2 regions of the Enterococcus sp. AZ170 genome follow, and region 2 is predicted to be linked to the other one. Evidence: predicted binding sites of a transcription regulator. Region 2 holds the regulator's gene; the other holds the start of a gene.
What was found. Region 2 encodes LexA, which represses DNA repair genes until DNA is damaged. Its sites were predicted from a motif close to CNAACANNTGTTNG; they were not measured.

Region 1: IGJ55_RS06415 (ATP-dependent DNA helicase) is a predicted target of LexA. The motif match lies at 1,779-1,792, and genes of this name have one in related genera.

The regions. Positions count from the first base shown of each region.
Region 1 covers NZ_CP172947.1:1,333,134-1,336,561, forward strand. The annotation lists gene IGJ55_RS06405 (Bax inhibitor-1/YccA family protein) at 1-161, shown strand, start outside; gene argJ (bifunctional glutamate N-acetyltransferase/amino-acid acetyltransferase ArgJ) at 516-1,673, shown strand; gene IGJ55_RS06415 (ATP-dependent DNA helicase) at 1,823-3,428, shown strand, end outside.
Region 2 covers NZ_CP172947.1:1,684,728-1,688,155, reverse strand. The annotation lists gene tkt (transketolase) at 1-478, opposite strand, end outside; gene IGJ55_RS08195 (DUF896 family protein) at 577-819, opposite strand; gene lexA (transcriptional repressor LexA) at 1,118-1,747, shown strand; gene IGJ55_RS08185 (dihydrofolate reductase) at 1,818-2,318, opposite strand; gene IGJ55_RS08180 (thymidylate synthase) at 2,337-3,284, opposite strand; gene abc-f (ribosomal protection-like ABC-F family protein) at 3,297-3,428, opposite strand, start outside.

The DNA of each region.
Region 1 (3,428 bases), 350 kb from region 2:
CTGGAATTACAGCTTATGACAATCAAAGAATTCGTCAAGTGTATAATGAAACTGCTGGTCAAGCTGGAACTGGCTTAGCTGTATTTTTCGCTTTACAACTTTATCTTGATTTCATCAACCTATTCTTAGCATTTTTACGTATTTTCGGTAAAAATAATTAAAATACGGATGAATGAGGTTGGGACAGAAGAGTTTAACTCCGAGAAATAAGAAGGAATTCACGAAAATTGTTTTTCAAATTTTCGTGAATTTCAGTTTATTTCCGAAGGAGTTGCTTCTGCTCCCACTGTTTATTGGGATTCCTTGAGGATGAGATGTAACTCATAGAGTTATGTCTCATCCTCTTTTTTTGTTTTTATATTCAAAATTACCACTAATTTCGGTTTTATATTGTATTAAAATACATTTTTATGGTTAATTTTGGCATAAAATACATTGACTATCTTAGCCCTTTGATTTATACTTTTATAAAATTAGAAAAATATAGCTGATTATGATACGGGATGGTGTAAAAAATGGAAAAGTATGAAAAAATACCAAAAGGGTTTAAGTTTTATGGGACGCATGTCGGGATTAAGAAAAAAAGAAAAGATTTTGGATTGATTGTAGCCGATGAACTTTGTCATGCTGCCGCCGTTTTTACAAAGAATACATTTTGCGGCGAATGTATTCCAATCGGGAAAGAGAATGTAAAAGATGGAAAATTACAAGCGGTCGTAGTGACCAGCGGTATTGCGAATGTTGCAACCGGCAAGACAGGTAGAGCAAATGAATATAAAATCATGGAGAAACTAGCAGAAAAATTAACCATCGATCAAGAAAATATTTTACCTTCGTCCACAGGCGTGATCGGTCCTCAATTGCCGATTAAACGGATTGAAGAATTTTTGACGCAAGAAGTGCTTGAATTGGAGCAAAACTACGAAAATTTTGCTCACGCTATTTTAACAACGGATCAACGGATCAAGGTTCATAGCTTAAAAGTCGGTGATGCGACAATTTTAGGGATCGTTAAAGGCTCAGGTATGATCGAGCCAAACATGGCAACAATGCTAGCGTATATTTTGACAGATGCTAAGGTGGACAAAGAGGTGATCTATCCGATGCTGAAGGCGGCTGCCGATCAATCTTTTAATACGATCAGTATTGATTCTGATACAAGTACTAGTGATACCGTAGCATTTTTGGCCAGCGGACATTATGATGTTGAACAAACAGCGCTACAAGCTGGCTTAAATCAGATCAGTAAGGAATTAGCGTTAGCCGTTGTAAAAGACGCTGAAGGGGCTACTAAGACAATGTTTGTCACTGTGAAAAATGCGCAAAGTCAAGAACAAGCAAAAAATGCAGGAAAGTCGATCATTAATTCGCCATTAGTAAAAACAGCATTGTTTGGCAATGATCCTAATTGGGGACGAATTGCAATGGCTCTTGGTAAAACAGAAGGATTGCTATTTGACCAAAATAAAGTAGAAATCTATTATGGCAAGTATCCGATTTTTTCAAATAATAAGGAGGAGCAACAAAATAGTAACAATATCACAACCTATATTGAACAAAATGATGAGATTTATTTAACGATCGATCTCCATCAAGGAACCGAAAGTTTTCAAGTGATCGGCTGTGATTTAAGTTATGATTATGTTAAAATAAATAGCGATTATTCGACTTGAAGCAACCGCAAAAAGATCAGATTGTGATGAGAGATAGCCAATCTGATTTTTTCGTTTTTCTTGCAGATAAAACGAAACTTGTCTTATTCTTTCCCTTTTATTTTACGAATGTATGTTCTATAATAAGGAGATGATAGGTGGGGAGAACTATGCTAAATACGCAAAGAATCGCAGTTCGCAGATTAGTGGAATTTATTTTACGTAAAGGCAGTATTGATGCTAGACACACAAGTGAGCATACGGCATTAGAAGGAGCCAAAATCCATCGGAAACTGCAAAAATCTGCTGGCGAGAACTATCAAAAGGAAATCAAACTTGCGATCAACATAGAATTAAATCAACAAACATACATAATTGAAGGCCGAGCTGATGGCATTTTTCTGGATGAACAAAAACGAACCGTGATCGATGAAATCAAGACATCGGAACCAGCCTTTTCGGAATTGTTGAAAGAACAAGTGGAGATGTATTGGTATCAAGTGATGTGTTACGGACATATCTATTGCCAACAAGAAGACTTAGAAGTGATTACTTTACAATTAACTTATTATCAAACAACGACAGAAGAAATCACTAGGCAAACAAAAGAATTTACTAAAGAAGAATTGAATACTTTTTTTGAAGATCTGACACAAAAATATGAGCAGTGGCTGATTTTTAAAGCGAATTGGCGTATGACACGTAATCATTCTTTACAGCAGTTGCCTTTTCCATACGGAGATTATCGATCTGGCCAAAGAGAACTTGCAGTTGCTGTGTACAAAACAATCTTAAGCGACCAAAAACTGTTTGTTGAAGCACCAACTGGAACAGGCAAGACGATATCGACCTTGTTTCCGACTTTAAAAGCAATCGGTGAAGAGCAAGCGGAAAGAGCATTTTATCTAACGGCTAAAACAATTACACGTCAAGTTGCAGAAGATGCTGTGGAAGCGATGAAGCAAAAGGAAATGCGGTTAAAAAGTGTGACAGTAACAGCAAAAGATAAAATTTGTTTTTTAACAGAAAGAAATTGTATTCCAGAAGCCTGTCCATTTGCTAATGGTTATTATGATCGTTTGAATGAGGGATTGTGGGATTTACTAAATCATGAAGATCAGTTTACTCGTGATGTTATTGAACGCTATGCTCGTAAGCACACACTGTGTCCATTTGAACTTTCTTTGGATGTTAGCTTATGGTGTGATTTAGTGATTTGTGATTACAATTATTTATTTGATCCTGTTGTTTACCTAAGGCGCTTTTTTGAAGAGCAGGCAGAAGAGAAAGAAAACTTGTTTTTAGTAGATGAAGTCCATAATCTAGTCAATCGTTCACGGGAAATGTATTCAGCTGTATTGTCTAAGAGTATGTTTTCTACTTTAAAAAACACACTTGAAAAAAGACAAATAAAAGTGATTCGAGCACTGAAAAAAATCGAAAACGAATTTGATAAGATAAAACAAGTCTGTAAGGAGGAAGGGAAAGACTTTATACAGCAGCAAGCACCAATCGATAGTCTAGTCAAAGTAGCCTATTCGCTTGCTGAAACGATCAAGGAGTGGTTACCTGAAAATCAAGATCATACCGAAATCAATCAAATGCTCTCTGTTTATTTTGATTTGCTGAATTATACGAAGATCAGTGAAGGGTATGATGACCATTATTGTACCTATGTCAATTGCCAGAATCATGAGATCATGGTCAAGCAGTTTTGTATTGATCCTAGCTACTTATTACAGCAAAAACTAGACAAAGGAAAGTCTAGTATTTTAT
Region 2 (3,428 bases):
CACCATCACCGCATAACGCAAACGTATAGTGATCTATTACAGGAAAGCTATCACGATTATAAGTCGCAGCAGTATGTGCTTCTGCCATCGCCATACCGACAGCCATTGCGATACCTTGACCTAATGGACCAGTTGTTGCTTCAACACCATCAGTATGATGTACTTCTGGATGCCCTGGTGTTCTACTATTCCATTGACGGAAATTTTTTAGATCATCCATAGTCACATCGTAGCCAGCTAAATGAAGTAAGCTGTATAACATTGCAGAACCATGACCAGCAGAAAGAATAAAACGGTCTCTATCTACCCAGTTTCTTGAAGTTTTCGGGTTTACTTTTAAGTGTTTTGTCCAAAGTGCATAAGCCATAGGTGCAGCACCCATTGGTAATCCTGGATGCCCAGAATTTGCTTTTTGTACTGCTTCAATACTTAATGTACGAATCGTGTTAACGCCTAACTGATCAGTGTTGTCGAACAAAAAAATCATCTCCTATTTAGGTTTTTTTTACCTTTATTAACTACATTTTATCGCATTTCGCTCATGAAAGCAATTACCTTTAGTAAAAAAAACTAAAATTACTTTCTATTATGCAATCCTTTAGCTTTTTGAATCTCTTTCAATTTATCTGGTGTTACATCATTTCCTTTAGGATCGACCACTTTCATTCCTTCTATATGATGGCGCATCCCACCACGAAAAGCAGCCAAATATTCTTGACGAAGTACTTTTTGCTCTTCCTTTTCTTTCGCAGTTAATTCTTTTTCTTTCGCTTTTTTAGCAAGTTCATTGATACGGTTCATTTTTTCTGTTGATAACATCTATTTTGGCCTCCTTATTTTAAAAATTTAATCGGCATATTTCAAGCTTTTTTGAAAGGCTAGCCCTGTAGCTAGACAAGTTTACTTTCCATGTCTATCTTATAAGATGAGCACAAGAAATACAACTATATTCTTATTAAAAATCAGAAACGATTGTGTTTATTTATAGAAATTCCGATTCCCTACCTCAGATATTTTCCCTTGTGATTCACAGAAATATACTTTCTAAAAAAAACACGAACGCTTGTTTGATTCCTGTATAAAACTATGGTACACTAAAAATATAAATCGAAAGAAGGTGCGGGTTGTGGTGAAACGTACAGACACAAGACAAATCGAAGTATTAAAATATATATATGAACAGGTTGAGCTTAAAGGTTATCCCCCGACCGTAAGAGAAATCGGAAAAGCAGTTGATCTTTCCTCAACCTCAACCGTTCACGGACATTTAGCACGATTAGAGAAAAAAGGACTCATTTTACGTGATCCTACAAAACCAAGGGCAATTGAATTGACCGCAGACGGACTTGAAAGAATCGGTGTGAGACCGACAGTTATCCCGATGCTTGGTGTTGTTACAGCAGGTGAGCCAATCTTAGCTGTAGAAGAAGCTTCTGACTTTTTTCCTCTTCCACCTGATTTAATGGCAGAAGAAAATGCTTTGTTCATGCTGACTATCAGAGGTGAAAGTATGATCAATGCTGGTATTTTAGACGGCGACCAAGTTATTGTTCGTAAACAAAGCGCGGCTTCAAATGGTGATATAGTGATTGCAATGACAGATGAAGATGAAGCGACGTGTAAACGATTCTTTAAAGAGGCAGACCATGTTCGTTTACAACCAGAAAATGATGCATTAAAACCGATTATTTTGAACAACGTAAGCATTTTAGGCAAAGTTGTTGGCCTATACCGCAATCATATTTAAATAACAAAAAAACATACTAACTATTAGTATGTTTTTTTGTTATCTTTTCGTTTGAATTAGACAAGATCTTTTAATCCGCTGTGACTTTACGTTGATATGTTTCAAACTGATACGCATAACCATTTGCTTCGTCTTGTTCGCCTGCGCTTAAATTAATCAATGTCCAATCATCCCAATCTACAAAAGGAAATTTTGTATCTCCATCAAACGAATGATAGATAACTGTTCTATACAATACGTCACAATATTGCAAAAAATCCTCGTATACTGCTGAACCACCCGCAATAAACGTAATACCAGAAAACGTTTTGGCATAATCAAGAACTTCATCCACAGTATGAAAAACAATGACTCCTTTTGCCTGATAGCTTTTGTCTCTAGTTAGAACAATCGTTTGACGATTTGGTAACGGCCGAGCGCCCATCCCCTCAAAAGTTTTTCTTCCTATAACAATGGTGTTGTCTTCAGTCATTTGTTTAAAAAATTTCAAATCATTTGGCAAATGCCAAGGTAATCGATTCTCTTTACCGATTGTCCCTTGCTCATCTTGTGCCCATATGGCTGCTAACATTGGAGAACCCCTTTCGAATTAAACGGCAATTGGTGCCTTGATTGCTGGATGAGGATCATATCCTTCAATTACAATATCGTCCATTTCAAATTCAAAAACTGATTTTTTATCTTGATTCAATTTTAGTGTAGGAAACGAACGAATGTCTCGAGTCAGTTGTTCATTCATTTGGTCAATATGATTCGTATATAAATGGGCATCCCCCAAAGTATGAACGAAATCGCCCACTTCCAAACCAGTTTCATGAGCAATCAAGTGAGTCAATAGTGCGTAACTAGCAATATTAAATGGAACGCCCAAAAAAACATCTCCACTACGTTGATACAACTGGCAACTTAATTTCCCATCATTTACATAAAATTGAAACATCGTGTGACATGGTGGTAATGCCATGGAAGGGACATCTTCTGGATTCCAGGCGGACACGATCAGGCGTCTAGAGTCAGGTGTTTGCTTGATCATATCGATAACATTTTTAAGTTGATCAATAAAGTTGCCTTCTTTCGTTTCCCAATGACGCCACTGAGCTCCATAAATATTACCTAATTCACCATACTTCGCTGCAAAATCATCATCAGACAACATATTATTGCAGAATTCTTTGTGCTCTTTTTCATAACTTTCTTTAAATACTTCATCCGTTAAAACACGACGACCAAAATCAGTCATATCCGGCCCATTATAGTCATCACTTTTAATATAACGCTCAAAAGCCCACTCGTCCCAAATATGGTTGTTATGCTGTAGGAGATAACGGATATTTGTGTCGCCTTTTAAAAACCATAAAAGTTCGCTTTTGATTAAACCAAAAGGAACTCGTTTCGTCGTCAATAAAGGAAACCCTTTTGATAGGTCAAAACGCATTTGATGTCCAAAAATACTTCGTGTTCCTGTCCCTGTGCGATCTTCTTTTAAGTGACCATCGGTTAAAATTTTGCGACCTAATGCTAAGTAAGCCTCTTCCATAATTACTGCCTCCTAATTTTCTGCAAATTCACTCAAGTATTCCCAACGTTCCATTTTTTCCTCAAGTTCTTGTTCTACAATAGATAACTCTGATTGTAGTTCTTGCAATTTAGTAAAGTCATCCCCTTGATGGTTCATCTCTTT